Regions from separate parts of the Bradyrhizobium sp. IC3195 genome, predicted to be linked through region 2. Evidence: predicted binding sites of a transcription regulator. Region 2 holds the regulator's gene; the other holds the start of a gene.

Region 1 (15,669 bases), on a different contig from region 2:
ATCACCGCGACCCACGAGAACCGCGGCATCATGCTGGACGTGGTCCGGCGCACGGCGGAAGCCTGCTTCATGCCTGTCACCGTCGGCGGCGGCGTGCGCGAGGTCAACGACATCAAGACGCTGCTGCGCGCCGGCGCCGACAAGGTGTCGATCAACAGCGCCGCGGTGTCGCGGCGCGAATTCGTCAAGGAAGCCGCTGAAAAATTCGGCGAGCAGTGCGTGGTGGTCGCGATCGATGCCAAGCGCGTCAAGCGTCCGGGCGGCGACCGCTGGGAGATCTTCACCCATGGCGGGCGCAACTCGACCGGCATCGACGCGATCGAATACGCGCAGGAGGTGGTTTCGCTCGGCGCCGGCGAAATCCTGCTCACCTCGATGGACCGCGACGGCACAAGGCAGGGATTCGATATTCCGCTGACCCGCGCGATCGCCGACAGCGTTCCCGTTCCCGTGATCGCCTCGGGCGGCGTCGGCAATCTCGACCATCTCGTCGACGGTATCCGCGACGGGCACGCCACGGCGGTGCTGGCGGCTTCGATCTTCCATTTCGGGGAATTCACCATTCGTGAGGCCAAGGAGCACATGGCGCGGCGTGGGCTGCCGATGCGCCTGGATGCCTGACGACTCCGGTTCGTAACGATGCTAACATTGGCGGACGGGGATGGCCGCCGTAATCTGTTGCCAAGCTTGCTTTCAAGCGTGTTTCCGAGTGAGTCCGATGCCGCGTTTCACGATCCATGATCTGGCCGAAACCATCGACGCCCGCGCAGCGTCCGGCGGCGAAGCATCGTATACCCGCAAGCTGCTCGACAAAGGCCCCGAGCATTGCGCCAAGAAGTTCGGCGAGGAAGCAGTCGAAACCGTAATCGCTGCAGTCGAAAACGATCGCGCGCATCTGATCGCTGAAAGTGCCGACCTGCTCTATCATTTCCTTGTGCTGCTGAAGGCGCGCGGCATAAAGCTGGAAGAGGTCGAGGCCGCGCTGGACAAGCGGACCTCGATGTCGGGGCTGGAAGAGAAGGCGTCGCGCAAGGGCGGCTAGGCAAGGGCGAATAGATCGCAACGGAAAGGCGGCGTCATGGATATCCGCGCACCCGAGCAGCAGTACAATCCCTACCGCGTTTATACGCGTGAGGAATGGGCGCGACTGCGCGACGATACGCCGATGACGCTCGAGCCGGGCGAGTTCGACCGGCTGCGTTCGCTGCACGATCGCCTCGACCTGCAGGAGGTCGAAGACATTTATCTGCCGCTGTCGCGCCTGTTGTCGATCTACGTCGATGCCATGCAGCGGCTGTATTACGCCGAGCGCCAGTTCCTCAACATCAGGGACCGCAAGGTGCCCTACATCATCGGCGTCGCCGGCTCGGTGGCGGTCGGGAAATCCACCACGGCACGCGTGCTCCAGGCCCTCTTGGCGCGCTGGTCGCCGCGGCCGAAAGTCGAGCTGATCACCACGGACGGATTTCTCTATCCCAATGCGGTGCTCGAGCGGCACGGCATCATGCAGAAGAAGGGTTTTCCGGAGAGCTACGATCTGCCGATGCTGCTCAACTTCCTCTCCGACATCAAGGCCGGCCGCCGCCACGTCCGTGCGCCGGTCTATTCGCATCTGACCTACGACATCGTGCCGAACCAATGGGCCGAGATCGACCAGCCCGACATCCTGATCGTCGAAGGCGTCAACGTGCTGCAGACCGGCAAGCTGCCGCGCGACGGCAAGGCGGTGCCGGTGGTTTCCGACTTCTTCGATTTCTCGGTCTATATCGACGCCGACGAGGCGGCGCTGCGGCAATGGTACATCAAGCGCTTCTTGGCGCTGCGCGACACCGCATTCACCAATCCAAAATCCTACTTCAACCGCTATGCTCTGTTGTCGGACGAGGAAGCCACCGCGACCGCGATCGCGATCTGGGAGCGTACCAACCTCGCCAATCTCGAGGACAACATCCTGCCGACCCGGCCCCGTGCGACGCTGATCCTCAAGAAGGGCGCCGACCACACGGTGGAGAGCGTGGCGCTCAGGCGGCTGTAATCGCCTTGGTGCCCGGGCCCTGCCCATTCGCGCAGAGTATCTTTTGATGCAGACCAACGATGGGTATTCCGCTATTCCTTGGAAAACGGCGGGGGCACACCATGGTTGATCGTCTCAGGAGCGCTGCGGAGCAGTTGGAAGCTCCGGTCTGCCCGGACTGCCATGTCGAGATGAAGTGGTTCCGCTCGGAATTGCTCACGGACGAGCCGACCCCGGTCATCGCGCATCTCTTCGTGTGCCCCCATTGCAAGCGCGCCGCGCAGGCAAATACCGTCTTCCGGGGAGGCCAGACGACGCCGGACAAGCTGTCTGCACCGCGCTTTATTGTCTCTGCTGCATGAGATTGCGCATCGGCCGGATCGCCCGCTCCAGGCCCGGCATGACGATCATTTCGGGGCCCCCTGTTTCGACTTCGAGACGACGAAGATGTGCCACGTCGTCAGAAACATTGCAGCGACGAGCGGGCCGATCACGAACCCGTTCGCTCCGAACGTCGCAAGGCCGCCCAGCGTGGCGAGCAGCACGATATAGCTCGGCATCTGGATCGACTGGCCGACCAGGATCGGGCGGAGAAAATTGTCCGCAAGGCCGATCACGAAGGTGCCGAAAGCGAGCAGGATGAGTCCCTTCGTGACCGAACCTGCCACAAGCAGGTAAAGCGCAACCGGAACCCAGACCAGCGCGGAGCCGAGCACCGGCAGCAGCGAGAGCAGCGCCATCAGCGCGCCCGCCAGCAGCGGCGCGGTGAGGCCGAGCAGCCAGAAGATGAGCCCGCCGAGTGCTCCCTGTATCAACGCGACGAGAACGATCCCCTTGATCGTTCCACGAACCGCCAGGGTGAAGACATCGAGAATTTCCGCGGTATGGTTCGGGCTCAGCGGGAGCGCCTCGCGAATGCGGGCATTGAGCTCGTCACCGTCGCGCAGCAGGAAGAACAGCAGGTACAGCATCACGAGCAGGCTTGCGACGAACTCCAGCGTCACCTGACCGATGTTGATCGCGTGCCCGGCCAGCTGTTGTCCGGCAGGGACGACCAGACCCGACAGGCGTTCCCTCAGGGCCGAAAAATCGATGCCGGCCAGGCGGTCTCCGAGCGACACAGCCCAGGCGGGCAGCGCGGATTTCAGCTGCTGCAGGGGATGAGAGAGGCTGATCTCCCCGCTCTGAACGCGCTGATACAGCTCCCCGCCCTGGTCGATCAGCGACGCGATGATGATCGCCACGGGGATCAGGACCATGACGACCACCACGATGACGGTGACGAGGGCGGCAAGGTTGTGCTTTTCGGGCACGGATTTCAGGATCCGTCGATAGAACGGGGCGAAGATGATGGCCAGCAGCGTGGCCCACAACACGGCACCGGAGAACGGCCAAAGCACCCAGACGAACGCGACGGAGATCGCGCCGAGCAGGATGAGGAATGAACGGTTCTCCGATGTTCTCACGTGTTCGCCAGCTCTTCGCTCGTTCGCCAGATGATGTCCGTAGCACAACATCGTGGCGGAGCGGCAGGTCCTCACCTGCCCGCCTTTGCGATCCAATCCGCAAGCGTGATGCGCCCTGCGAAGGTGGCGGGACCCGAGCTGCCGGCCTTGTAGACGAAGGCCTCGCCTTCCCCGACGTTGCCGGCGTCCTTGCCGAAGGCATCGGCGATGTTGGTCTTGTGGGTGACCAGGACGGTGTTGGTGCCGGCTTGCGGCGGCGCATCGACGAGCTGACGCACGGCCTGCCCGGCCCTGGCATTGGCGCCGGTCGGGTTTGCCATTCCCGATGCGCTGGCGTTGCTGCTGTCGGTCAGGGCATCGACCGGCTTGACCTCACGGCCGGAGATCAGCTTGCCGGCCTCGACCGCGCGGTTCAGGCGGCTGGTGTAGACGTCGCCGATGGGGATCGCGAGGTCCTTGACCGCCGTCCCGATCTGGCGCGCCGCGTCCCTGCCCTTCTCGCTGAGCTGACGCTGGGCACTCATGTCGTCGAACTTGAAGGGATAGACATCCTTCTGGCTGTCGTCAGTCGCGGTGTGTCGGAAGATCAGGACGTAGCCGCCCTGCTTGAGCGACGAGATGAGGTCCGGTGTGTCGGCGGCTGCGTGGCGGGAGGTTCCAGCCAGGAGAACAATCAGGGCGAGGCGGCAAAGCACGTTCATGCGCAAAATCCTTTGGTTGCAAAATGCCCCCGGAGGGATCGTGACGCGCAAAGCGCTCGATTTCAATTGGGATCGTCAGGCGAGATCAGGTTCCCGTGAGATCCGGAACCGTCTGGTGCCGGGACGCAGCAAGGCCCGCCAGCGCCTCCTCGAGCTTCTCACGGTCGACCGGCTTGATCAGAAATCCGTTCATGCCTGCCTCGAAGCAGGCATAACGATCCTCCAACAGCGTATTGGCGGTGAGTGCCAGGATCGGCGTCCGGGAATCGCCCAGCGCGGCCTCGTGCGCGCGGATGCGCTTTGTCGCCTCGATGCCGTCGAGCTGCGGCATCTGGATGTCCATCAGCACGAAATCGTAGGGCGTGCCGGCCGATGAGGCGGCGAGCCAGGATTCCAGCGCGGCCTCGCCATGGACGGCAATGACGACGCGATGGCCGAGCTTGGTCAGCAGCGAGCGCATCAGCAAGGCGTTGATCTCGTTGTCCTCGGCGACGAGGATCGACAGGCCTTTCGCCGGTGCGGGGCCGGCGGAGGCCGGCGGCGGCTCCGGCGCGAGATCGGGCGAGGCGACCTCCGGCGTCAGGGCAAGGCGTGCGGCGAGCGAGGCCGCGCGCAGCGGCTTCACCAGAAAGCCGGTGAAAGCCGGCGACAGCTTCTCGTGGCGCGAGCTCGACGTCAGCAGAACGAGGCGCTGCAAGGCATGCGCGCGGGCGGCCTCACCGAGCTGATCGGCCGCGGCTGGGCCGATCGCCCGATCGATCAGCACCGTGTGCCAGGAGCGTTCCGGCAGCAATGCTTCGGCGACCGCCGCATCTGCAACCAGGCAGGTCTGGCCGCCCCAGCGTTCGAGCCGCCGCGCGATGAGCGAGGCTTCGATGCCGTCGGCGACGAGGAGCATCGACTTGCCGGTGAGGTCGGGACTCGGAAATGCGGTCTGCCCGGCGCCGCCTTGCGACGGCGGAAGCGGCACCGCGACCTCGAAAGTCGAGCCCTTGCCCGGCTCGCTCGTGAGAGTGATCCGGCCGCCCATACGCTTGACGATGCGCTCGCTGATGGCGAGGCCAAGTCCGGTGCCGCCATAGGTGCGGACGACGCGCTCGTCGGCCTGCTCGAATTCGCGGAAGATGCGCTGCTGGGCTTCGGCTGCGATGCCGATGCCGGTGTCGCGAACCAGGAAGCTGATCTCGTTCGGCCAGATGCCGGGCTCGACGATCAGCGCCACGCCGCCGCTGCTCGTGAACTTGATGGCGTTGCCGGCGAGGTTGAGCAGCACCTGGCGCAACCGCGCGGCGTCGCCGACCACTTCGAGCGGCAGGCGCTCGTCGACATAGGCGGCGATCTCGAGCGACTTCGCCTGCGCGCGGGGCGCGAGCAGCTCGGTGATCTCTTCGACCAGGGTCGAGAGCGCGAAGGGACGTTGATCGAGGTCGAGCTTGCCGGCCTCGATCTTGGAATAGTCGAGCAGCTCCTCGATCAGCGCCATCAAGGCTTCGCCCGAGGTCTTCACCGCCCTGGCATAGGTCGCCTGCTCCGGCGTCAGATCGGTGTCGAGCAACAGGCCGCCCATACCGATGATGCCGTTCAGGGGGGTGCGGATCTCGTGCGAGGCCATCGCCAGGAAGCGCGACTTGGCGCGGTTGGCGGCGTCGGCCTGGTCGCGCGCGTCGGACAATGCGCGCTCGGTCTCGGTGCGGTCGGTGACGTCGCGTCCGACGCTCTGCAACTCGGCGGGCTGGCCGGCATCGAGGCGGACATAGCCCTCGCGCCAGGCGATCCAGCGCGCGCCGAGCGGGGTTGCGATCTTCTGGTCGTGGATGCGCGTGCCGCTGCTCTCGCGGGCACTGTCGCCCTGCTCCAGCACGTCGAAATCGAATCGCGTGCCGACCAGCGCGCTGCGCGCCTGTCCTGCGAGCGCGCAATAGGCCTCGTTGGCAAAGGTGATGCGGCCGTCGGAAGCGCGCAGCACGATGAGGTCGCCCTGCTGCTCGAACAGGCTGCGGGCGCGCTCTTCCGCTTCCTTCAGCTCCCAATTGCGGTCGATCAAGGCTTCGTTGTGGGCGGCGAGCGTCCGCAGCCGCTTATTGACGAAGCGCAGACGCATGCTCAGCGTCGCAAGGCCGAGGCAGGCGAGCGCGAACAGGAAGCTGGCGCCGATCGCAAAGGTGTGGGGATCGTAGCCGGAATTGTCGGACCGGCTGCCGGAGACGAAACCATAGGCGCCGCCAAACGTCGCCGAGAAGATCATGAAGGAGCGGATCGCGAAAGCGAGCCTCGGATGCCGTCGCCTGAAACGACGCATGCGCACCTTGATCCGGAACGTCCGACCCATCGCAACCGACCCTTGGCTGAAACCCCGCCGCCGCGTGCGACGATGGCCCGCCGACCTTGCGAACAAATTGCGGCGGTGGCGCCGCCTCCGAACAGGGTTGACGAGACGTTAACGGGTCAGAGCATGATCCGGACCCGAAGGGCCGCGTTAGCGAAAAGTGTGCAGCGGTTTTCCTTCGCGACAAACGCGGAACGCGTTTGCGCGGAGATCATGCTCAAACACAAAGCTCTAAAGCGATGCCGCCTGGAAGCGGCCATGGCCGCCGCGGGCGCCGACGATCAGCGCCGCCGCCTCGCGCGGCGAGAACGTCTTTGAGCGCACATAGATGCGGTAATCCGCCGGTCCTTCGCTGGAGAGATAGACCACCTGGCCGCCGTCGACCGGCTGCGCGGCGATCGAGACGAGACGCGTCGAAGGGCTGGCCTGGCAGGTGTCAGGCTCGGAGCCGAGGCCGTCGTCGACCACGGCAAAATCCGCGGCGTCGGCATCCTCGGTGATCTGGACCCGCACCGTCGCCTGCGCGGGATCGTCGGTGAAGGCGACATGCACGCCGGCGGTCCAGAACAGCGAGGTGAGCTCGACCGATGTGTCGCCCAGCGCGATGCAGGGATGCGACACCGATCCGATCTCGGCGCGGGCGAACACCGCAGCCGCCAACAGGGGAACAGCCGAGGCCAGGAACTTGAAACGCAACATGACGCTCTACTCGCTAGGCCCCGGGAACTCACAACCGAAACGCGTCGGGCCTTATGGTTTGCAGAGCGTAAAGGAAAGTCGTTACCGCCGGGTTGATGCGCGGAATGATCAAGCCAGCTGGCGCACATCCTCCGCGAGTGCGCGGTACGACAGCGCTTCGGCGAGGTGCAGCCGGCCGATCTTGTCGGCATGGTCGAGGTCGGCCAGCGTTCGCGCCACCCGCAGCACGCGGTGATAGCCGCGCGCCGACAGGCGCATGGTCTCCGCGGCGTCGCGCAGCAGCTTGGCGCCTTGCGCATCCGGCTTTGCGATCTCCTCCAGCACGGAGGCGGGGGCTTCAGCATTGGTGCGGACATGGGGCAGGCCTGCATCCGCATAGCGCGCCAGCTGGATGTCGCGCGCCGCCGCCACGCGGGCGGCGACCTCGGCCGATCCTTCCGACGGCGGCGGCAGGATCAGGTCGGCGGCCGTCACCGCCGGCACCTCGATGCGCAGATCGATGCGGTCCATCAGCGGACCGGAGATGCGCGCCTGGTAATCGCCGGTGCAGCGGTCGATGCGGCCGCGCTTGCAGGCATAGCCGGGCTCAAACGCATTGCCGCAGCGGCAGGGATTCATCGCCGCGACCAGCATGAAGCGGGCAGGGTAGGTGACGCGATGATTGGCGCGCGACACCGCGACCTCGCCGTTCTCCAGCGGCTGGCGCAGCGAATCCAGCACGCGCGGATCGAACTCCGGCAATTCGTCGAGGAACAGCACGCCCTGATGTGCCAGCGAGATCTCGCCGGGCTTGGCGCGCGCGCCGCCGCCGGTGAGCGCGGCCATGCTGGCGGAATGGTGCGGCGAGCGGAACGGGCGCCGCGCCGTCAGCGCGCCGCCTTCGATCTCGCCGGCGACCGAGGCGATCATGGAGACCTCGAGCAGCTCGCTCGGCGACAGCGGCGGCAGGATCGAGGGCAGGCGCGCGGCCAGCATCGATTTGCCCGCGCCCGGCGCGCCGATCATGAGCAGGTGGTGCCCGCCGGCGGCCGCGATTTCCAGCGCGCGCTTGGCGCTTTCCTGGCCCTTGATGTCGCGCAGGTCGAGCGTCGAGGCGGCGGCCTCGTGCACCTTCGGCGTCGGCCGCGACAGCACCTGGGTGCCCTTGAAATGGTTGGCGATCTGGATCAGCGAGTGTGCGGCAATGATCTGGATGTCCGGGCTCGCCCACGCCGCCTCGGAGCCGCAGGACGCCGGGCAGATCAGTCCTTCCTCGCGCATATTGGCGCCGATCGCGGCGGGAAGGACGCCGGCCACCGGCGCGATCGAGCCGTCGAGGCCGAGCTCGCCGAGCACGGTGAAGCCGGTCAGCGCATCGGGCGGGATGGCGCCTATCGCGGCCATCAGCCCAAGCGCAATCGGCAGGTCGTAATGGCTGCCCTCCTTCGGGAGGTCGGCCGGGGCCAGATTGACGATGATCCGCCGCGCCGGCAGCGCCAGCCCCGAGGCGATCAGCGCCGAGCGCACCCGCTCGCGCGCCTCCGACACCGCCTTGTCCGGCAAGCCGACGATGGCAAAGGCCGGCAGGCCAGGCGCGACCTGCACCTGCACGTCGACCGCGCGGGCCTCGATCCCCTCAAAGGCGACGGTAGAAACCCGCTGAACCATGCCGAACCAGCCTGCCCATTGCTGCAATTAGGGGTAGCAGAGCGCGGCCGTTTCCGCAAGAACAATACGGGAACAATCGCTTGGCGGCCGGTCAAATCCTAACCAATCGTAAACGCAGCCCAGACACTACGTCTCGAATGCCGCCTTCTCTCCTCAGCACATTCCAACGAATGTCCGCTACTCCTAGGGCTGCGGGATGGGCCGTGGTCTAACGGGTGAACAGTTCAAATGCTTGCAAATCGCCGGAGAAGCGAACGTCGGGTGTGCAGCCGCCTCGCCAAGATCCATTTTGGCGCGGGCTCGCTGCCGCGGGATTGCACGATCACGGACATTTCGGATGGCGGCGTGAAAGTGGTGGCGGAATTTCTGGAAGTGCCGCCGCAATTCACCATCATCTTCGCGCCTGATTATTCCCGCCAATGCCGCCTGCGCTGGCGCATCGGCTGCGAATTCGGCGCCGAGTTCGTCGACTGAACCTCAACAGGCGCGCCTCCTTAACGGGACTTTAGCGTTAATGGGTAAGCATCTCTGATCAGTTGCCGAGTGATCAGAGTATGCCCAAGCGTTCGTTCCTCGCCTTATCCCCGGCGGGATATCTGTGTTCCGCCGTCCTGATCCTCGCCCTCGGCGGCTGTCAGACGGCCGGCATCGACGACGTCACCGGTGCGCTCGGCGGCAAGCGGGAGTCCGCCGCCAAGTTTGACGGCAAGTCCGACAGCAAGGCCGACCCCACGCCGGAGATGGACGCACTTCGCGAGCGTTATCGCGCCAAGCCGAGCGATCCCGCCATTGCTCTCGAATACGGCAAGGCGCTGCGTGGCAGCGGCCAGCGCGCGCAGGCGGTCGCAGTGCTGGAGCAGGCCGTGCTCGCCCGTCCTGGCAACAAGGCGCTGCTCGCCGGCTACGGCCGCGCGCTCGCCGACAACGGCAATTTCCAGCAGGCCTTCGACGTCCTCGGCCGGGCGCATTCGCCCGAGGATCCCGATTGGCGCATCCTGTCGGCGCAGGGCGCTGTGCTCGACCAGCTCGGCCGCAACGAGGAAGCCCAGCAATATTACGCTGCGGCGTTGAAGATCGTGCCGAACGAGCCGACCGTGCTGTCCAATCTCGGCCTGTCCTACATGCTGCAGAATAATCTATCGAAGGCCGAACAGGTGCTCGGCCGCGCCCATCAGCGCAATCAGAACGATGCGCGGGTCCGCGCCAATCTGGCGCTCGTGCTGGGATTGCAGGGTCGCGAGGCCGAGGCCGAAATCCTCGTCAAGGCAGATCTGCCGCCGGACCAGGCCGCGGCCAAGGTCGCGGCGCTGAAGCAGCTGCTGGCGAAAAAGCAGCAGCGGGCGGACAGGTAGTCCGCCCCAGAGCATGATCCGGACCCGAAGGGCCGCGTCAGCGCAAAGTGTGAAGCGGTTTTCCCTCGCGACAAACGCGGAAGGCGTTTGCGCGGAGATCATGCTCAAATAAGCCGCGCCTACGACGCCTTGCGATGCGGGGCCGAGCTGCGCCCCGACTTGCCCTTCAGCTTCTTCAAAAGCGGCTCGAGCAGCGAGCGCTTCGGCTTCTTCACCTCGCCGCGGCCGGCGAGGCGGTTCGCCATATTCTGGAACAGAACGGTGGTGCGGTGGGTCCTGGAGACCTCCGCGATCATCTGGCCGTTATTGGCCGCGGTCGAGAACAGTTTCGAATCGAACGGGATCACCGCGATCGGCTGGCTCTCCATGGTCTTGGCGAAGGCCTTGACCTCGATCTCCGCACGCTTGTGCATGCCGACCTGGTTGAGGCAGTACAGCGGCGGCCGGTCGTTCGGTCGCGCCGCCTTCAGCACGCTCAGCATGTTCTTGGTGTTGCGTAGATTGGCGAGATCGGGCTCGGCCACGATCACGATGTCGTCGGCGTTCACCAGCGCGCGCCGGGTCCAGCCGGACCATTGATGGGGCACGTCGAGCACGATGCAGGGCGTCGTCATGCGCAGCGTGTCGAACACGGCATCGAAGGCTTCAGCACCGAAATCGTAGACGCGGTCGAGCGTGGCGGGCGCCGCCAGGAGGCTGAGGCGATCGGTGCATTTGGCGAGCAGGCGCTCCATCAGCGCCGTGTCCGGCCGGTCCTGCGACAGCACCGCGTTGGCGATGCCCTGCACCGGATCCTGGTTGTAGTCGAGGCCCGCGGTGCCGAAGGCGAGGTCGAGATCGATCACGACGGAATCGAGCGAGAGATCGCGGGCGATGGTCCAGGCCAGATTATGCGCGACGGTGGACGCGCCGACGCCGCCTTTGGCGCCGACCACGGCGATGACGCGGCCGGTGATGATGGCTTCCGAGGCCGAGAACAGGCTGCAGATCGAGCGGACCACGTCGATGGTTTCGACCGGGCCGACCACGTAGTCGTTGACGCCGCGGCGCACCAGCTCGCGATAGGGCGCGGTGTCGCTGGGGCTACCGATCACGACCACGCGTGTGCCGGGATCGCAGACGCCGGCGAGGTCGTCCAGTCCTTCGAGGATGTCGCGCGTGCCGTCGGACTCGATGACGATCACGTTCGGCGTCGGCATCGATTCATAGGCTTCGATCGCCGCGGCGAGGCCGCCATCCTTGGCGCTGAGATGGGCCTTGGCGAGCCGGCGGTCCTGGCCAGCCGCGGTCACCGCCTTGAGCGTCTGCTCGGTCTCGCAGAAGGCTTGCACCGAAATGCGAGGAACCGGGGCGATGTGTTCCTCGGGATGCTGCGGATCGTCCGCGTCTTCGTCGTGGATGCCTGTCATTTGGCGGTATCGCTGAGTTTGGCCTTGTCGGATTCGGGATAGGTGGTCGTCGTCGTCGTGCCCTTGCGATAGCGATCGAACGCGATCTCGCGCCGTGCGGTATAGGCGGGCGTCTCGGCGCGCGGTTGCTCGAGGTCAGCCGGGTTGTCGATCATCGCGGCGAGATTGCGCTGGCTGGCGCAGCCCAGATTGAAATAGGGGCGGTTCTCGGTGTAGCCGGGGTTGAGGATGTTGGGGCCGACGTCTTCGGGCCAAAGCCCGCAGGGGCCGGCGACCGCGGTGATCTTGGAATAGCTCAGGCGGATGGTGGGCAGCAGCCCGGGATCATCGGGGCGATAGGGCCGCCGGACGATGGCGCGCGACGGCACGCCGCCGGACATGAGCACCGAGCGGATCTCCTGATAGGTTGCGGCGGCCGCGCGCGAATTGGCGGTGTCGACCGGCACATCGACGGCGACCGAGCCGGTGCCTTCGCGCATCCAGTCCCGCGCGATGCCCGCGACGTCCGAATGCTGCGCAGCCGAGAGGCCGCCCCTGCTATTGCCGACGAAGATCACGATCGACTTCTTGCCTTCCTGCACCGCAATCGGATGGCGCTGGCGATAATCGGTCGGCACCGTCTGGGTGACGATCTCGGTGGTGTTGCAGGCGCCGAGCATGACGGAGAGGCCCGTCAGTGCCAGCGTGAGCCGCAAATTGCGCCGTCGATCGGCTGATGTTGTCGTCATCCCCTGATCCCTCCTGCCCCTGCCTTGCCCGGTCCCCAAACCGTTCGTCTCAGTCGATGATGAAGCCGAAATCGCCCGGCGTGCCGGCGACCGGATCGACACGGCTCGCGATGCCATAGAGGCGGTTGACCCGGCCGAGCAGCGCCCTCTGTGCGTCCGAGGCCGGCGCGAAGCCGTCGTCGGGCCGCGACAATTCCTTCTGGGCAACCGCGCGCACCACGTAAGGCGTCACGATCACCATCAGCTCGGTCTCGTTGTTGACGAAGTCCTGGCTGCGGAACAGCGCGCCGATGATCGGCACCTGGTCGACACCAGGCAGTCCGTTGATCGCCTGCTTGGTCTGCTGCTGGATCAGGCCGGCCATCGCCATCGAGCCGCCCGAGGGAATCTCCAGGGTCGTTTCGGCGCGGCGGGTCTGGATCGATGGAATGGTGATCGAGTTGGTCGAGGACCCGGTCACGGCCTGCGTCAACGTGATCGAGTTGGTGTTCGACAGCTCCGAGACCTCGGTCATCACGCGCAGGCTGATGCGGCCTTCGCTGAGCACGACCGGGGTGAAGTTCAGCGAGATGCCGAACTTCTTGTAGGTGACCTGGGTGGTACAGACGTGAGTGACCGGATCGCAGGCGTAGCCCCCGGGAATCGGGAATTCGCCGCCGGCGATGAAAGTGGCGGATTCGCCCGAGATCGCGGTCAGACTCGGTTCGGCCAGGGTCCGCATGACGCCGGCGCTTTCCATTGCCCGCATCGTGGCGTTGACGGTGGCGACGCCCTTGGCGAGGCCGGTGACGCCGAGCCCATTACTGCTGACGATCGGTCCGCCAGAGACCGAGAATGGGTTGGAATTGTTGAAATTCACGACCGCCGTGCCGGCATTCAGGCTGGCGCTGAGATCGACGCCGAGCTGCTTGACGATGTCGCGGCGGACTTCGCCGACCACGACCTTGAGCATGACCTGGTCGCGGCCGCGCACGACGATGTTGTTGACGACCTTGTCCGCGCCGCCGACCAGCTTTGCGGCAACGTCGCCGGCCTGCTGGGCCTCGACCGGGCTCGACACCGAGCCGGTCAGCATCACGCTGTCGCCGACGCCCTCGATCTGGACGCCCGGCAGCGACTGGCGCAGTGCCGAACGCATGCCGTTGAGGTCGCGCTTCACCGCGATGTCATAGGAGGCGACCTGCTGGCCATCGGCCGCGAAGAACACGACGTTGGTCTGGCCGACCTGGCCGCCGATGATATAGGCGCGCTGGGCCGAGCGGATCACCGCATTGGCGATCTTGGGATCGGCCACCAGCACGTCCTTGACCTCGCGCGGCAGGTCGATGACGACGGACTTGCCGATGCCGAGCGACAGAAAGCGCGACCGCGCCGGTGCGATAGTCCCAACCGACGATAAGCCGAGATCCGACGCCTGCATCGGCGCCTGGTCGCCGACCGGCGCCTCCGCAGCACTGAGGACGCCGGAAGCCGCGAGCAGCCCCAGCACCAACATCGTCCCCGCCAGGACCGAGCGCACGCGCTTCCCCCGAATGCGCAAGCCCGTCCGATCACCCCCGTAGTTCATGCTGTCCCCATCACTTCTGTGACGTCAGTTGCCGTGCCTGGACGCCGTAACGGATTACGTTCACGCCGCCTGGGCGCTTGATCGCCTGGTCCTCGGGCGTGCCGTCGACTGCGTTGGCATCGACGATGCTGCGCAGCGCGAGTGTCAGAGTGCCGCCCTGCCGTGCGGCCGAAAGCGTAGCGATCTGGTCGGGCCGCAGCTCGAGCGTGACGGTCTTGCCGACCACCGCGTTCTGGCCCTCCTTTTCCTTCGGGGCCTGGTCGATCGCGAGCACACGGATGTTGGTGAGAATGACCTCGGACAGGATGAGGTCGTTGCCGCCGGTCGGGCCGTTGGTGTTGCCGCCGTCCGGATTCTTCAGCCGGCGGGTCAGGACGATGTCGACGCGGTCATTCGGCAGGATGAAGCCGCCGGCGCCGGTTTCGGCTGAAATCTCGGTGGAGACGGCACGCATCCCGGACGGCAGGATCGCGGCCATGAAGCCGGAGCCTTCGGCCTTGACCAGCTTCTGCTCGCGGATCGGCTCGCCCTGCATCAACGGCACGCGCGCGATCGAGCCCGCGATCTGGGTCGGTGCCTCCGGCCTGCTGTCGCGGCGGATGAAGGCGCTGCTGGCGGTTGCCGCGGGCCAGGCCTGCCATTGCAGGTCCTCGGGCTTCACGGCCTGGCCGAGCTGGATGTCGTTCTTGGCGATGAGGACCTCGACCGTCGGCAGCTTCTCGGCGACGGGCAGGACGGCCGCGGGCGGATTCTGATAGCCGCTCGCCAGATATGCAGCGACGCCGCCGGCGCCGAGAGCGATGACGAGAACGACAATGCGTGCGGTATTCATACGCTTCTACTCTTACGCGGGGCACTCGAACCGCACCTGGCGTGTTCCCCCGCGTCGATGAGTAGGCAGCAAAAGTATAAGGGGTGTTGCGAGGCCGAACGTGATCGCCGGCCGCGATGCTGGTTTTCGGCAGATGGTGAACGCGGCGTTATTGGGTCGGCCAACGACCCCGTAGTTTCACCTACGCGGGCACGTACGTTCGCACGACGCGCGCGGCGTCATGGTGAATACGTCGTTAGCGCGCGAGGTGGCCGCGAGCGTCGTCCGTAGCCGGGATGGAGACCAAGCGTAATCCGGGGCCGGTGCAAGTGGGGGGCGTCAGATTCTCTAACGCTCGATCCGGGCTGCGCGCAGGAGCTCTACTTCTTCCGCTTCGCTTCGATCACGTCCCAGATCTTCGCCGCGACATCCGGGCCGCCGAGCCGCGCGATGGCGCGGATGCCGGTCGGTGAGGTCACGTTGATCTCGGTGAGATTGCCGTTGATGACGTCGATGCCGACGAACAGCAGGCCGCGCTCGCGCAGCGCCGGGCCGACCGTGGCGCAGATCTCGCGCTCGCGCGGGGTGAGCTCCGTCTCCTGCGCCGCGCCGCCGCGCACCATGTTGGAGCGGAGGTCATCCGCGGCCGGCACGCGGTTCACCGCGCCGGCGAACTCGCCGTCGACCAAGATGATGCGCTTGTCGCCGTGCTTCACCTCGGGGATGAATTGCTGGATCACCCAGGGCTCCCTGAACGTCACCGAGAACATGTCGAACAGCGAGCCGAAATTCATGTCCTGCGGCATCACGCGGAATACCGCCGCGCCGCCATGGCCGTGCAGCGGCTTCATGACCACCGCGCCGTACTTGTCGCGGAACGCGTTGATCTCATCGAGGTCGCGCGAGATCAGCGTCGGCGGCATCAGTTGCGGAAAATTCATCACGAACA
Region 2 (15,669 bases):
CGTGGCCCTGATGCCGGTTTCTGACGCGCTTGCTGCGGTGTTGGCCGGCGTCGAGCCGCTGGCTGAACAGATGGTTTGCCTCGACGAGGCCTACCATCGTGTGCTCGCCCGCGATGTCGCGGCGCGGCGCACGCAGCCGCCGGAGGCGATGTCGGCGATGGACGGCTATGCCGTGCGCACGGCCGACGCGGCAAACGATTCGAGGTTGACCGTCGTCGGCGAGGTCGCGGCGGGCCGGCCGCTCGCGGGAAGCGTCGGCCCCGGCGAAGCCGTGCGGATCTTCACCGGCGGCGTCGTTCCCGACGGCGCCGATGCCGTCGTGATCCAGGAGGACACGGCTGCCGACGGCAAACATGTGACGATCAAGGAAGCCGCCATTTTCGGCCGGCACATCCGCCCTGCAGGCGTCGACTTCCGCGAAGGCGACGTGCTGCTGCGCAAGGGAATCCGCCTCACCGAGCGCGATCTCGCCCTTGCCGCCGGAATGAATCATCCGCATCTCGCCATCATCCGCCGCCCGAGGGTTGCCGTTCTCGCCACCGGCGACGAGCTCGTGATGCCGGGCACCACGCCTGGTCGCGGCCAGATCGTCTATTCCAACGGCTATGCCCTGCATGCGCTCGCCCGCAGCGAGGGCGCCGAGACCATCGACCTCGGAATTGCCGCCGATACACTGGAGGCGACGTCCGCCGGCATCCGCCGCGCGCGCGAGAGCGGCGCCGACATCCTGATCACGACCGGCGGTGCCTCGGTCGGCGACCACGACCTGGTCCAGCAGGCGCTCAAGGGCGAAGGCATCGCGATGGCGTTCTGGAAGATCGCGATCCGGCCGGGCAAGCCGATGATGCACGGTCGGATAGGCGCGATGCGCGTGATTGGCCTGCCCGGCAATCCCGTGTCGTCCTACGTGTGCGCCTTCCTGTTCATGGTCCCCTTGATTCGCGCCCTGTCGGGCCGTTCAGCGATTCATCATCGGCGCGAGCGCGCCGTGCTGGGCCGCGATCTCGCCGCCAACGACCAGCGCGAGGACTATCTGCGCGCGCGGCTGGAGGAGCGCGACGACGGCACGCGCGTCGCCCTTCCGGTCAGCCATCAGGACTCCTCCCTTCTTGCGAATCTCGCTGCGGCACAGGTACTTCTGGTGCGCGCACCGTTCGCGCCGAAGGCCGAGGCCGGCACGCCTTGCGAGGTGCTCCGGCTGCCCGTCTGAGCCGCCCAGCCACACGCATTCCGCGAGCTTGGCCGCGTTCACCATAAATTAAGCAGTTGCGGAACACATATCGAACATATAGTGTCCGTTCATGATTTGTTTCGAGGATGTAGCGGCTTAGTGCCGGCTTCATCGTGTCGGAATCGAACGACATCAACCGGGGGACTTTGGTCGAGATGTTGACGCGCAAACAATACGAGCTTCTGCGGTTCATCAGCGAACGTCTGAAGGAAAGCGGCGTGCCGCCGTCCTTCGACGAGATGAAGGATGCGCTCGACCTGCGCTCGAAGTCAGGCATCCATCGCCTGATCACTGCGCTCGAGGAGCGCGGCTTCATTCGCCGCCTGCCCAACCGTGCCCGTGCCATCGAGGTGATCAAGCTGCCCGAGCTCCAGGCCGCCGCCGGCAATCGCCGTGGCTTCACCCCGAGCGTGATCGAGGGCAATCTCGGCAAGGTGCGCGCGAGCTCCAGCCCGCCCGCGGACGAGGGCGAGCGCCCCGTCGCGGTGCCCGTGATGGGCCGCATCGCCGCCGGCACGCCGATCGAGGCGCTGCAGACCCGCAGCCATACCATCAGCGTGCCGCCGGACATGCTCGGCTCGGGCGAGCACTACGCGCTCGAAGTGCGCGGCGATTCGATGGTCGAGGCCGGCATCCTCGACGGCGACATGGCGCTGATCCAGCGCAACGAGACCGCAAATACCGGCGACATCGTGGTGGCATTGATCGACGACGAGGAGGCCACGCTCAAGCGCTTCCGCCGCCGCGGCGCCTCGATCGCGCTCGAGCCCGCCAATGCCGCCTACGAGGTCCGCATTCTTCCGCCGAACCGCGTGAAGATCCAGGGCAAGCTGATCGGGCTTTACCGGAAGTACTGATACGGGAAACATCAAGCGCCGCGCGCGTTTCGATCGGCATCGGCGATCCAGGATCGGAGCGGATACTTGTCCGCTCCGGCTGGACGGTTTCTCTGGTTCTGCGCCGGCTGTCCGGTCCATCTTCCCGCGCGACATTCCCCCGCGCAGGCGCGCAGCCATTTCTGCTTCGCCGGTAGAGTTGTGCCGGCAGTGCTGATAGCTCCGGCCGAATGCAAGGACGCGAGGTTTGTTCCTATCGAATCCGGGAAAGATAATGTGATCGCGCGCTGCGGACGCGAGCCGCAGATTTGCCCATAACCGAGCAGAGCGTTGTATGCTTCCACTCTGATAGAGGCCTGCGCCTCGAAAGAGACGCGGGTCGCTATCCCAGCATGAGGAGCACCCGATGTGTGACTACAGCCTGCATGCCGTCGCGACGCGCCCCGCCGAAGTCGGCGAGACGATCGTCACGACAACCTTCCGCGGCACCTCGACGCGCGGTTTCGCTTCCGAAGCCGATCCCTCCGTCGCGGTCTGTCTGCTGCCGGGGACGGAGCTCGCTTTCGCCGACAATGTCCGCTACGACAACCGCTGGATCTGGACGCGCACCGTGAACTCTCGCGTCGGCAAGTTCGGCAAGATCGACCCGCACATTCCCGATCGCCATCATGACGCGATCGAATTCCCCGACGGCAAATACGTGCTGGTGACGCAGCTCGTCGAAGGTCAGCGCGCGACCGTGCTGCAATTGCCGGTGACGCAGCCAGCCCCCGAGCGCGAGCACAAGCCGCAGATCGTCGCCGACACGCGGCCCACGATCACGCGCCTGCCGATCGGCTGACGCCCTTCGGCCGACAGGCCGAGCCCGGGATTGAAATTGCCGTCGCCGGCCGAGGCCGGCGAGCCCGGTAAGTTTGTGTTTCAGGACATTCGATCGGCGAGCCCACCGCCGCGCCTCGTCGTCGCACGAAGTTTGGGCCGTGCTGCCCGCATTTTGAACGTCCGCTCCGCAGCCAAATGACCGATGCTGTCGTGGTTTGAGGCGGCGGACACGCTCGATGAAGACCTTCATTCGCGTCGTTGAACTTTGGGTACCCGACCGGACGCGCATGCGGCTGGAATTCGGCGGCGGCCTCTACGACGATGGGCTGTCCGCGTTCAAAGCCGTCAGCGAAGAGCTGCACTTCGGATATGACGAGGGACTTCCAGGCAAGGCCTGGGCCTGTGGCCACCCCGTCATCCTCACGAAATTCGCCAACTCCTATTTCAAGCGGACCGATCAGGCCGCTGCGGCCGGCCTCACCTGCGGCGTGGCGGTGCCGGTGTTCGCGGGCGAATTCCTGCAAGCCGTGCTGGTGCTGTTCTGCGGCGACGACGAGGCGCATGTCGGCGCGATCGAACTCTGGCACAACGATCCTGATCTCTCGCATGAGATGGGGCTCGTCGATGGCTATTACGGCACCGCGGACATGTTCGAATTCAACTCCCGCCACACCAGATTTCCGCGCGGCTTCGGCCTGCCCGGACGCACCTGGAAGGCGGGCCTGCCGCTGATCATCAAGGACTTGCACGACGCCAAGAGTTTCCTGCGCTGGGAGGACGCCGCCAAGGTCGGGATCAATCTCGGCGTCGGCGTGCCCTACCGAACCGGTACCGACCAGACCTGGGTTCTGACATTCCTCTCCGCGCAGGCAACGCCGATTGCACGACGCTTCGAGATCTGGGTCCCGAACGAGGGCCGTTCGGCGCTGGTCTTTCGCGCCGGCGATTGCAGCGCGCAGACCGACCTCGCCGCACGCTATGCGGCGCAGTCCATCGCCAGGGGCGAAGGCAGCATCGGCGGCGCCTGGGCCGCCGGCATGCCCGCGCTCAACGACGATCTCACCTCTGACGGCTCGATCGCCGGCTCCGAAGCCTGCGCAGCCGGGCTGAGCCGAATGGTGGCCCTGCCGGTTATCGGCAACGGAAGGCTTGACGCCGTGCTGGCCTGGTATTTGTGATCCGCGTCAATCGTCGGCCTGCAAGTCGGCCTCCGATGGCGTTGCGTCCCGGTTGCGGGGCACGGCCGCCTTCGGCACGAGGCTGCCGTCGAAATCCCCCTCGCCGGCGCCGGCCGGCAGCCAGGGACGGCTTGCTCCCCTCGTCCTCACCGCCTGCACCGAAAAGCCCTCGCCGCGTCTCGTCAGAGCCAGTGCGCCCTGACTGGCAAGACGCGCCCGATCGACCACCATCGCCGCGCAATCGGGTGGCGCAGGCCGCGCCGTCACCACCAGCGCGGCGCGGCTGCAATCATCGGCCAGCGCGTCGATACGCGTCGCCAACGCGATCAGTCGTCCGTCCGCGAGCGGCGCCACGCAGCCGGACTCGTCACACGACACCCCGCTCGCCAACGAGGCGTTGCCGGCATCGCGCGGATCGGCATCGGCAGCCAACCACTCCTTCAGCAGGAAGCTGTCCTTGCTGGCGCGGATCACCTGCAAGCGCCCATCCCCGCCCCGGACCGCGACGCTCGCGCCATCCCCGGCAATCAGGATATCGGGCTGCCGCACCGACAGTCCCCAGAGGATCGCTGCCAGCAGCACCAGGGCGCCGGACCAGCGCAAGGGCGTGCGCAACAGGCCCATCACGATGAGCCCGAGGCTCGCTGCGATCAGCGGCGCGATCCCGAAGGCGGGAATGCGGCCGACGGCGCCCGGCAGGGCCGCCACCCAGCGCGCGACCAGGACCATCCACTCGATGCCGATCCCCATCAACCACCAGAACACGCCGTCGAGCCCGAAGGGCGCCGCGAGCAGCCCCAACAGCCCGGCCGGCATCACCAGCGCCGAGACCACCGGCATGGCGCCGAGATTGGCGAGCACGCCGTATGGGGTCACGCGATGGAAGTGGAAGGCGGCGTATGGCGTGGTCGCGAGCCCCGCGATCAGCGAGGCCAGGAACAGCATCGCGATTTCCCGGCCGCCCCACAACGCGATCCGCGCAGTCGCGGAATGATCGGGCGATGCGAGCAGGTTCGGCATGCCGATCTGCACCAGCGCCACCAGCCCGAGCGTTGCCGCAAACGACATCTGGAAGCTTGGATGCACCAACGCCTCCGGCGCGACCGCAAGCACGATCAGCGCGGCAACCGCCAGCGTGCGGAAGGTGATGGCGCGGCGGTCGACCATCACTGCGATCAGCACCACCGCCGTCATGAAGAACGATCTTTGCGTTGCAACCTCCGCGCCCGACAGCAACAGGTAGAACGCGGCCGCGACCAGCGCCGCGGCGGCCGACCATTTCTTGATGGCAGAGCCGGCCGCCAGCCCCGGGATCAAGGCCAGCAGCGCGCGCACCGCGAAGAAGACGACGCCGGCGACGACCGCCATGTGATAGCCGGAGATCGACAGCACATGGCCGAGTCCCGAGACGAACATGGCATCGTTCACAGGCGCGGTGATCGCATCGCGCCGCCCCGTGAGCAGCGCCGTCGCGATCGCGCGGTTATCGCCTTCGAGCGTTGCGCGGATGCGCGCATCGATCGCATCGCGCAGGCCCTGCATGAAGGCCGCGTAGCGCAGCCGCAGGCCGCCAGCATCCGGCGGCGTGGACGCCGTGATCGCGCCCATCACGAAGCCGGAGGCGCCGATGCCCTGGAAGAACATGTCGCGCGAGAAATCATAGCTGCCGGGGCGCACCGGCGAGATCGGCGGGAGCAGCCGCGCCTTCAGCTGCACGAAGCTGCCAACCTCAGGCGCCGTGCCCTTGCGCACCGAGAGGCGGACGCGCTCGAGCTTGACGTCGCTGCGCTGCGCCTCCATCGCGCTGACGCGCAGCACGAAGCGGTCGGTGCGCTCGCGGATGTCGCGCGCTTCCACGAAGCCCGACAGCGACACCGAATAGAGCGGTTTTGCCAAAACGGTGTGCGCGATACGCGCGGTCTTCCAGGTCGCCACGGCAAAACCAGCCGCGACCGCCGCGAGCATGATGGCGGGCGCAAACAGCCGGCTCCGCCGGAGCAGCACCGCGCCGAGCATCAGCGCGATGGCTGTGGCGGCAACCACCCACAGCACCGGCTCATGATCGGCGGCGAAATAAAGCGCAATGCCGCCGCCGAAGGCGACCGGCACCCACGGCAACAGCCGGCCAGGCCCGGCCTCGCCCCGAGCCCATTGGCGCAGCGTCTCGATGATCGCCGGCCAGATGCCAAAGCCCGCCGGCGCAAAACCGCCGGCCGGGGTAGCGCGGCCGACCGGCCACGTCCCGGCAACTCCCTGGGACCGTCCTGGCCGGCCCGGCTCCGCCATTCCCCTGCACCTTACGATACGCGACGGCTGCGGAGGCTACCGGACCGTGCGGCTGCGCGAATAGCGGTACGGATCGGGAACAGGCGAAGACCGCCCTACTTTCTCCGGGCTGGCGCCCGTTGCTAGATCAGCGGCGCCTGCGACGAGGCGTGGTGATTGACGATCTTCCAGCCGCCGTCCTCGCGGATGATGACCCAGCTCATCTTGACGACGAGATCATCCCGCTCGCCCGCGAGACCGAACGTGATGGTCGCGGCCATGTTGATCAGATCAGGGCCGGCCTGCGCGGCGTGCACATCGGAGAACGCGGCGCTTGGCCTGCGCCAGCGCGGCAGGCCGTTGAAGTATTCGGCGACGCCGTCCCGGCCGCGATAGAGCTTCGGGTTGGAGCCGAAGAAGAATGCGTCCTTCGCATAGAGCGAGGACAGCGCGGCCGCATCGAGCGTCGCGAAGCCGGCGCACCATTTCGCGATGATGGCGGAAACGATGGCGTCGGCCTCGCTGCTCATGTCCTGCTCAGCCCTTCTCAACCCTTGGCGACTTCCTTCGCGAACGTGTCGCGCAGACCGATCGTGCGCGAGAACACCGGCTTGCCGGGCGTCGAGTCCTTGTCACGCACGAAATAGCCCTGGCGCTCGAACTGCATCGGCTCGGTCGAATTGCTCTCCGCAACGGACGCCTCGACCCGCGCATCGGCGAGGATCTCCAGCGAGTTCGGGTTGAGATCGGTCGCGAAGTTCGAGGCATCCGGGCTCGGATTGGCGAACAGCTGGTTGTAGATGCGGATCTCCGCCGGCTTGGAGGCCGCCGCCGGCAGCCAGTGCATGGTCGCCTTGACCTTGCGGCCGTCGGGCGCGTTGCCACCCTTGGTCGCGGGATCATAGGTGCAGCGCAGCTCCACCACCTCACCCTTGTCGTTCTTGATCACGCCGGTACACTTGACGAAATAGGCATAGCGCAGCCGCACCTCGTTGCCAGGCGACAGGCGGAAGAACTTCTTCGGCGGGTTCTCCATGAAGTCGTCCTGCTCGATATAGAGCTCACGGCCGAACGTGATCTTCCGCGTGCCGGCCGAGGGATCGTCGGGATGATTGATCGCCTCGAGCTCCTCGGTCTGCCCTTCCGGATAATTCTCGATCACCACCTTGAGCGGCTTCAAGACCGCCATGCGCCGCTGCGCCGTGCGGTTCAGCTCCTCGCGGATGCAGAACTCCAGCATGCCGACATCGACCACGCTGTTGGCTTTGGCGACGCCGATGCGCTTGACGAACTCGCGAAGTGCAGCCGGCGGCACGCCGCGGCGACGCATGCCCGCCATGGTCGGCATGCGCGGATCGTCCCAGCCCGCGACATGGCCGTCGCGGACGAGCTGGGTCAGCACGCGCTTGGACAGCAGCGTATAGGTGAGATTCAGCCGCGCGAATTCGTACTGATGCGGCTGTGAGGGCACCGGCAGCTTCTCGATGAACCAGTCGTAGAGCGGTCGGTGGTCCTCGAACTCCAGCGTGCAGATCGAATGCGTGATGCCTTCGATGGCATCCGACTGGCCGTGGGCATAGTCGTAGCTCGGGTAGATGCACCATGCGTTGCCGGTGCGCGGATGGTGCGCATGCAGGATGCGGTACAGCACTGGGTCGCGCAGATTGATGTTGCCCGCGGCCATGTCGATCTTGGCCCGCAGCACGCGCGCGCCGTTGGGGAATTCGCCCGCCTTCATGCGGCGGAACAGGTCGAGGTTCTCCTCCACGGAGCGTTCGCGGAACGGCGAATTCTTGCCGGGCTCGGTCAACGTGCCGCGCGAGAGGCGGATCTCCTCCTGGGTCTGGTCGTCGACATAAGCGAGGCCGTCGCGGATCAGCTGCTCCGCCCATTCGTACAGGCGGTCGAAATAGTCCGAGGCGAAGAACAGGTTCTTGCCCCAGTCAAAGCCGAGCCAGCGCACGTCGGCCTGGATTGAATCGATATATTCCTGCTCTTCCTTGACCGGGTTGGTGTCGTCGAAGCGCAGGTGGCAGCGGCCCGGAAACTCCTGGGCGACGCCGAAGTTGAGTGCGATCGACTTGGCGTGGCCGATATGCAAGTAGCCGTTCGGCTCCGGCGGGAACCGGGTCACGATCTCCTTGTATTTGCCCTGATCGAGGTCGGCCTGGATGATGTCACGAATGAAATCGCGCCCAACCTCAGCTGCCACCGGTTCTGTCATTACGAAAATCCTGTAGGGAAATCAGCGGTTCTTCTGCCAAATTCGCGTGGCCGCGCCAAGAGCATAAGCAAGGCCTGCCGGGTCCGCCGTCGCCCTTTAGTTATGTCCCGTTCCTGCTATACACCACCGCCTCCAATGCATAGGCCCTGCCAAGAATGTCCGATTCCGTCGTCACGCGCTTCGCTCCCTCGCCGACCGGCTTCCTCCATATCGGGGGCGCCCGCACGGCGCTGTTCAACTGGCTCTATGCCAAGAAGCACGGCGGCAAGATGCTGCTGCGGATCGAGGATACCGATCGGGAACGCTCCACGGAGGCGGCGATCGGCGCCATCCTCGACGGGCTGAAGTGGCTCGAGCTCGGCTGGGACGGCGAGGTCATCTACCAGTTCGCCCGCGCCGCCCGGCACCGCGAGGTTGCCGAGCAGCTGCTCGCCGATGGCAAGGCCTACCGCTGCTACGCCACCGCCGAAGAGCTCGCCGCCATGCGCGAGAAGGCGCGCAGCGAGGGGCGCACCCGCCTCTATGACGGCATGTGGCGCGACCGCGACGCGGCGACGGCGCCGAGCGACGTCAAGCCCACCATCCGCCTGCGCGCGCCGCAGACCGGCGAGACCGTGATCGAGGACCAGGTCCAGGGCCGCGTGGTGTGGCAAAACGAGAACCTCGACGATCTCGTCCTGCTGCGCGGCGACGGCAACCCGACCTACATGCTCGCCGTGGTGGTCGACGACCACGACATGGGCGTCACCCATGTGATCCGCGGCGACGACCACCTGATCAACGCCGCCCGCCAGAAGCAGATCTACGATGCGATGGGCTGGGCGCTGCCCAGCATGTCCCATATCCCGCTGATCCACGGCCCGGACGGCTCGAAACTCTCCAAGCGGCACGGCGCGCTCGGCGTCGATGCCTACCGCGCGATGGGGTACCTGCCGGCTGCGCTGCGCAACTACTTGGTCCGGCTCGGCTGGAGCCACGGCGACCAGGAGATCTTCTCGACCGAGGAGATGATCGACGCGTTCGATCTCGGCAGCGTCGGCCGCGCCGCCGCCCGCTTCGATTTCGCCAAGCTGGAAAACCTCAACGGCCACTACATCCGCCACGCCGACGATCAATCGCTCGTGAAGATGTTCGAGGACGTGCTCGACCACGTCGTGCCGAGCCGCGACGAGATCAAGGCCAAGTTAAACGACACCACGCGCGCGCAGCTGCTCAAGGCCATGCCGGCGCTCAAGGAGCGCGCCAAGACATTGATCGAGCTGATCGACGGCGCCCATTTCATCTTCGCCGACCGGCCGCTGGCGCCGGATCCCAAGGCGCAGGCGCTGTTGACGCCCGAGAACCGCAAGCTGATCGGCCAGCTACATTCCGCGCTGGAGAAAGTCGAGACGTGGAGCGGCGCCACCACCGAGGCCGCGCTGCGCGCCTTTGCCGAGGAAAATAGTCTCAAGCTCGGCGCGGTCGCCCAGCCGCTTCGGGCGGCGCTCACCGGACGGACGACGTCCCCTGGTATATTTGAGGTTTTGGAGGTGCTTGGACGCCAGGAAAGCCTCGGCCGACTTAGGGATCAGTCTACGACGTAAGTCGACCATGCGTGCGGCGATCTTGCAGCGCACATAGCAATAATATACCCATCTCCTCCACATTCTGGAACATCCGGCCTGCCCCCATGGTCGCCCTGGGGGTCTCCGGCTCCGGCCCGTCTCACCACACATCGGGGACCTCTGATGGACGCAAAAGAAAGCCCAAAGACCGCGACGCTGACGGTCGGAAACAAGAATTTCGATCTTCCGATCCTCAGCGGCAGCGTCGGGCCTGACGTCATCGATATCGGCAAGCTCTACGGCCAGTCCGGCCTGTTCACCTACGATCCGGGCTTTACCTCGACCGCGAGCTGCCAGTCCAAGATCACCTATATCGACGGCGACGCGGGCGTGCTGGAATACCGCGGCTACCCGATCGAGCAGCTCGCCGAGCATGGCGACTTCCTGGAGACCTGCTACCTCCTGCTCTACGGCAACCTGCCGACCGCCGCGCAGAAGAAGGATTTCGACTACCGCGTGACCCATCACACGATGGTGCACGAGCAGATGGCCCGCTTCTTCCAGGGCTTCCGCCGCGATGCCCATCCGATGGCGATCATGGTTGCCGCCGTCGGCGCCCTCGCCGCGTTCTATCACGATAGCACCGACATCAACGATCCGAAGCAGCGCATGATCGCCTCCATGCGCATGATCGCGAAGATCCCGACGCTGGCTGCGATGGCCTACAAATACACCGTCGGCCAGCCCTTCGTTTATCCGAAGAACTCGCTCGGCTTTGCCGAGAACTTCCTGAACATGTGCTTCGCGGTGCCTTGCGAAGACTACAAGGTCAGCCCGGTGCTCGCCGACGCGCTGGAGAAGATCTTCATCCTGCACGCCGACCACGAGCAGAACGCCTCGACCTCGACGGTGCGCATCGCCGGCTCCTCGGGCGCCAACCCGTTCGCCTGCATCGCGGCCGGCATCGCCTGCCTCTGGGGCCCGGCCCATGGCGGCGCCAACGAAGCCGCGCTGAACATGCTCTATCAGATCGGCACGGTCGACAAGATCCCCGAGTTCATCGCCAAGGTGAAGGACAAGAATTCCGAAGTCCGCCTGATGGGCTTCGGCCACCGGGTCTACAAGAACTACGATCCGCGCGCCAAGATCATGCAGAAGATGTGTCATGCCGTGCTCAAGGAGACCGGCCATGGCGACGATCCGATGCTGAAGGTGGCGATGGAGCTCGAGAAGATCGCGCTCAGCGACCAGTACTTCATCGACCGCAAGCTCTACCCGAACGTTGATTTCTATTCGGGCATCACGCTGAAGGCGATGGGCTTCCCGGTCTCGATGTTCACCGTGCTGTTCGCGGTCGCCCGCACCGTCGGCTGGATCAGCCAGTGGAGCGAGATGATCGAGGATCCCCAACAGAAGATCGGCCGCCCGCGCCAGCTCTACACCGGCGTCGCCAAGCGCGATTACGTGCCGATCGACAAGCGCTAACGTCAGGCCATCACGCCTTTCGCAGCGGCGCCATCGCAAGATGGCGCCGTTTTGTTTTGCGCCCGCACTTTCCTCGTGCTGCCGCGCACAACAACAAGTCCATGCTCACGGCGGCAAGCGCCTTGACAGCCGAAATGCTCCGCGCGCATTCTTACTCTAAGTAAGAATGACGACAGGGATGGAAATGCCGGAGCAGCCGAGAAGTCGGCGGCAGACGCGCGCTGCCATTTTGACTCATCTGCTTCAGTCGGGCGGCTCGTTTCGTCCGCCACTGGCCAAGGCCGTGCGTCTGTCGGAAGCGAGCCTGTCGCGCATCCTGCTTGACCTGAAGGCCGAAGGCCTGATCGAGGAAGTGCGGCGCCCTGCCCCTTACGTCGGCGGCCCGACCGGTCTCGTGTCGCTGGACCACGCGGTGGCGCTGGCAGCCTTCGAGCTGACGACGCAGCGGCTCAGCGTCGGGGTCGGCGGCCTGTCGGGTGAGCTGCACTACACCGAGCGTGTGCCGCTCCCGAAGACGCCTGACGTCGAGACCGTCGGCCGGGCATTTCGCGAAGCGATGACGTTGTTGCGCGACTGGACGCGGCGCCGCCGGATCACCCTCTCGCAGATCGGCGTCTCGATTCCCGGCCTCGGCCGTCTCAGCATATCGGCCAATCCGATCATTCCCTGCGACGTCGCTCGCATCAGCGACATGTTCGGCGAGACGTTCGCGGGCGTGCCGCTCGAATTCACCAATTCGGTCGTCGCGCATGCCACCTTTCACCGCTGCCGCACGGAAAACTACCCGTTCAACGACACGCATCTGTTCGTGCTCGTCAGCCACGGCGTCGCCGGCGCCTGGATGGATGATCCGGCCGAGACCGATGCTCTGCAGCCGATCGAGCTCGGCCACATGGTGTTCGGGCCTGACGGACCGCGCTGCCGCTGCGGACATCACGGCTGCGTCGAGGCCTATACGTCGATTCCCGCGCTGGCTGCGCTTCTCGGCGTTTCCGAGACCGAGCTGCTCCAGCTCGGCAACGAATGGGTCAACACGGTCCCGATCTCATCGCGCGTGCGGCAGGATTTGCGCCGTCGGCTGTTCCGGCTCGGCCTTGCGATCGGCAATACGCTGAACGTCAAGCCGTGCGGCGGCGTTGCGATCAGCGGCTGGCCGTCGCTTCTCGCTGAAGAGGATCGGCAAGCACTGGTCGATGGCATCGACGCCTGCCTGCTGGGCGGACGCAAATTGGCGCAGGTCTCCCTCGCCTTCGTGCCGCCGTCGACCGGCAACGATCCGCAGGCTGCGCTCGCCTTCGCCGCCTTTTGTCTCGCCAGCCGTGGCGGCATGCCCGCGGCATCGACGGAGGCGGCCTGACATGCGCTGAGCCCAAACGGCCTGTAAAGCGCGAAAGATTTCACACCGGGAGGAACTGCCATGCCGATCACAACAACAAGGCGTCGTCTGCTCGCTGGCTCCGCTGCCGCGCTCGCATTTCCGCACCTTGCCCGCGCGCAAGGCGCGGCCAAGCCGCGACTGACCGCGATCTCGCAATGGTCGGCGGGCAGCGACGGGGCGGCCATTACGGCGCTCGGCAAGAAATTCGAGGAGAAGGGCGGCGTTTGGCAGCACTCGCCCGTCCCCGGCTTCACCACCGAGATGATGAACAAGCTGCGCGCGCAGATCATGGCCGGCGATCCGCCGGCTTGCTCGCAGCTCAAGGGGCCCGAGATTGCGGCCTGGTCGAAGATTGCGCCCACCGTAAATCTCGATGCCCTCGTCGCGGCCGCCGGCTACGAGAAGGTTGTCGCTCCGGACCTTGCAAAGCTGCACAAGCCCGGCGGCAAATGGATTGCGCTGCCGCTACAGATCTACAGCACCAACATGCTCTTCCTGTCCAAGCGCGCGATGGACAAGGCGAAGGCGGACAAGGTCCCCGTCACCTGGGCCGACTTCAACGACCTCGCCGAAAAGATGAAGGCGGGCGGAGTCGCCTCTCCCATCGCCAATGGCGGCACCCGCCCGGACGACGGACAGAAATTCGAGGCGGCTCTCGCGGGCATCAGTCCGCTCGCCTATCGCGCGGCCATCATGAATCTCGAGAAGAAGGCCCTCGAGGGTCCGGAGATCAAGGCCGCGTTCGCCCAGGTGCGCAAGATCGCCGACTGGATGGACCCCAACGTCGGCGCCCAGCATTTCTCGACCAACCTGAAGCGCTTCATCGACGGCGACATGGGCATGATGATCATGGGCGGATGGGCGCAGGGCGTATTGCGCAATGCCGGCTTCAAGCTCGAGGACTTCTTGATTGCGCCAGGCCCGAGCGACAACGGCAAGCCGGTCTTCCTGTTGAATGCCGACGCCTTCATCTTCTGGCAGCGCAAGGAGGCGGACCTGCAAGCCGGCCAGACCCTGATGGCTCAGCTCGTCATGGATCCGGCGATCCAGACCATGTACTCGCAGATCACCGGCTCCATCCCCGTGCGCACTGACGTCGATCTATCAGGCGAAGGCTGGTCGGAAGGGCAACGAACAACCTCGAAGGCCTTGAAGGAGGCCATCGCCAGCGATCAGGCCGTCCTCAGCATGGCGCACAACATGGCGCAGGAAAACGGAATGACCGCGGCGATGATCGACGTAATCACGGAGTACGTGAAGAACAAGACGATCAAGCCGGAGCAGGCAGCCACCCGCCTCGCCGAGGCCGTCGAGGGCGCGCGTTGAGCAATGCCGCCACGATGAGACCGGGCCGGCCGGCTCTTCCCGAATGGGTGCGCCGGCTGCCCGAATATCTGACGATCTGGGTGCCGCTGCTGCTGTCGGCGGCGCACCTCGTCTCGTTTTCGCTCTGGACGATCTGGATCTCGTTCACGCCGTCCACCCTCGTTCCCGTTGCGGGCTGGGTCGGCTTGCGCAACTACACGGCGGTCACGGCATCGCGCAACTGGCAAATCGCCTTCGACAATTTGCTGCTGTTCGGCAGCGCTTTCGTGCTGCTGAGCGCAGCGACCGGCCTCATCCTCGCGATCCTGCTCGATCAGCGCATTCGTGGCGAGAACGTGCTGCGCTCCATCTTCCTCTATCCCCTGGCGGTGTCCTTCGTGGTCACCGGCACGGTCTGGAGCTGGCTGCTCAATCCCGGTCTCGGGATCCAGAAGCTGGTGCACGACCTCGGCTGGACCTCCTTTAAGTTCGACTGGCTGATCGACCGCGACATGGCGATCTGGACCATTGTCATCGCCGCGATCTGGCAATCCTGCGGCTTTGCCATGGCGCTGTTCCTTGCCGGCCTTCGCTCGGTTGATCCCGACATCATCAAGGCCGCGCAGATCGACGGCGCGGGAGCGGTCCGAACCTACCGGCGTATCATCCTGCCGTCGCTGTGGCCGATCACGGTCACCGTCGTGGTGATCCAGTTGCAGTTCGCGATTTCGACCTTCGATCTCGTGCGCGCGCTCACCAACGGCGGACCGGGAATCGCGACCCAGCTGCCGGCACTCGTCGTCTACGACCTGATGTTCCAGCGCAGCCTGCTCGGCCGCGGCGCGGCGGCGGCCGTGCTGATGTTGCTCATTCTTCTCGCGGTGCTGCTGCCCTACGCGGCGTGGCGATACATCCAGCGACGGCGAGGCGCCCATGCCTGACCGCAGCTTCGCACCGACCCGGATTCTGGTCTATCTCGCCGTCTTCTTGATCGCCGCGGCCTGGCTCGCGCCGCTCGTGGTCGTGGTGCTGAACTCGCTGCGGAGCAACGAGGAGATAGCGCAGGGATCGATGATCGGCTGGCCGCAGCATCTGGCCTGGAGCAACTACGCCGCAGCCTGGAGCGGCTTCTGCGTCGCCGAGACCTGCGCCGGCATCCGGCCCTACATGCTGAACTCCGCGCTGGTCACGATTCCCGCCACGATCTTCTCCACCCTGCTCGGCGCAATCGCCGGTTACGCCGTGTCGCTCTGGCGCTTCCGAGGCGACAACTGGATCTATGGCATCGTGACGCTTGGCCTGTTCCTCCCCCAGCAGATGCGCCTGCTGCCCTGGACCATCGTGCTGCGGGACGTCGGCCTCATCAACACCCTGACCGGCCTCGTGCTGATTCACACCATT

Evidence for each region. Region 2 encodes LexA, which represses DNA repair genes until DNA is damaged. Its sites were predicted from a motif close to TGTTCNNNNTGTGTTCNG; they were not measured.
Region 1: a site for LexA is predicted at 8,911-8,928, ahead of I6F09_RS26510 (YifB family Mg chelatase-like AAA ATPase). Genes of this name have one in related genera too.

Annotation. Positions count from the first base shown of each region.
Region 1 covers NZ_JADYVG010000017.1:9,905-25,573, reverse strand. Annotated here, with positions in the region: gene hisF (imidazole glycerol phosphate synthase subunit HisF) at 1-621, shown strand, start outside; gene I6F09_RS26545 (phosphoribosyl-ATP diphosphatase) at 719-1,042, shown strand; gene coaA (type I pantothenate kinase) at 1,079-2,035, shown strand; gene I6F09_RS26535 (hypothetical protein) at 2,137-2,376, shown strand; gene I6F09_RS26530 (AI-2E family transporter) at 2,422-3,480, opposite strand; gene I6F09_RS26525 (histidine phosphatase family protein) at 3,552-4,181, opposite strand; gene I6F09_RS26520 (PAS domain-containing hybrid sensor histidine kinase/response regulator) at 4,267-6,510, opposite strand; gene I6F09_RS26515 (hypothetical protein) at 6,739-7,206, opposite strand; gene I6F09_RS26510 (YifB family Mg chelatase-like AAA ATPase) at 7,315-8,853, opposite strand; gene I6F09_RS26505 (PilZ domain-containing protein) at 9,082-9,327, shown strand; gene I6F09_RS26500 (tetratricopeptide repeat protein) at 9,408-10,205, shown strand; gene I6F09_RS26495 (AAA family ATPase) at 10,325-11,614, opposite strand; gene I6F09_RS26490 (CpaD family pilus assembly protein) at 11,611-12,342, opposite strand; gene I6F09_RS26485 (type II and III secretion system protein family protein) at 12,392-13,909, opposite strand; gene cpaB (Flp pilus assembly protein CpaB) at 13,920-14,741, opposite strand; gene gshB (glutathione synthase) at 15,101-15,669, opposite strand, start outside.
Region 2 covers NZ_JADYVG010000009.1:54,512-70,180, forward strand. Annotated here, with positions in the region: gene glp (gephyrin-like molybdotransferase Glp) at 2-1,210, shown strand; gene lexA (transcriptional repressor LexA) at 1,387-2,088, shown strand; gene I6F09_RS18995 (hypothetical protein) at 2,474-2,908, shown strand; gene I6F09_RS19000 (GAF domain-containing protein) at 3,126-4,067, shown strand; gene I6F09_RS19005 (ComEC/Rec2 family competence protein) at 4,074-6,353, opposite strand; gene I6F09_RS19010 (SgcJ/EcaC family oxidoreductase) at 6,476-6,862, opposite strand; gene I6F09_RS19015 (glutamine--tRNA ligase/YqeY domain fusion protein) at 6,880-8,556, opposite strand; gene gltX (glutamate--tRNA ligase) at 8,712-10,139, shown strand; gene gltA (citrate synthase) at 10,284-11,585, shown strand; gene I6F09_RS19030 (ROK family transcriptional regulator) at 11,764-12,942, shown strand; gene I6F09_RS19035 (ABC transporter substrate-binding protein) at 13,003-14,289, shown strand; gene I6F09_RS19040 (sugar ABC transporter permease) at 14,286-15,209, shown strand; gene I6F09_RS19045 (carbohydrate ABC transporter permease) at 15,202-15,669, shown strand, end outside.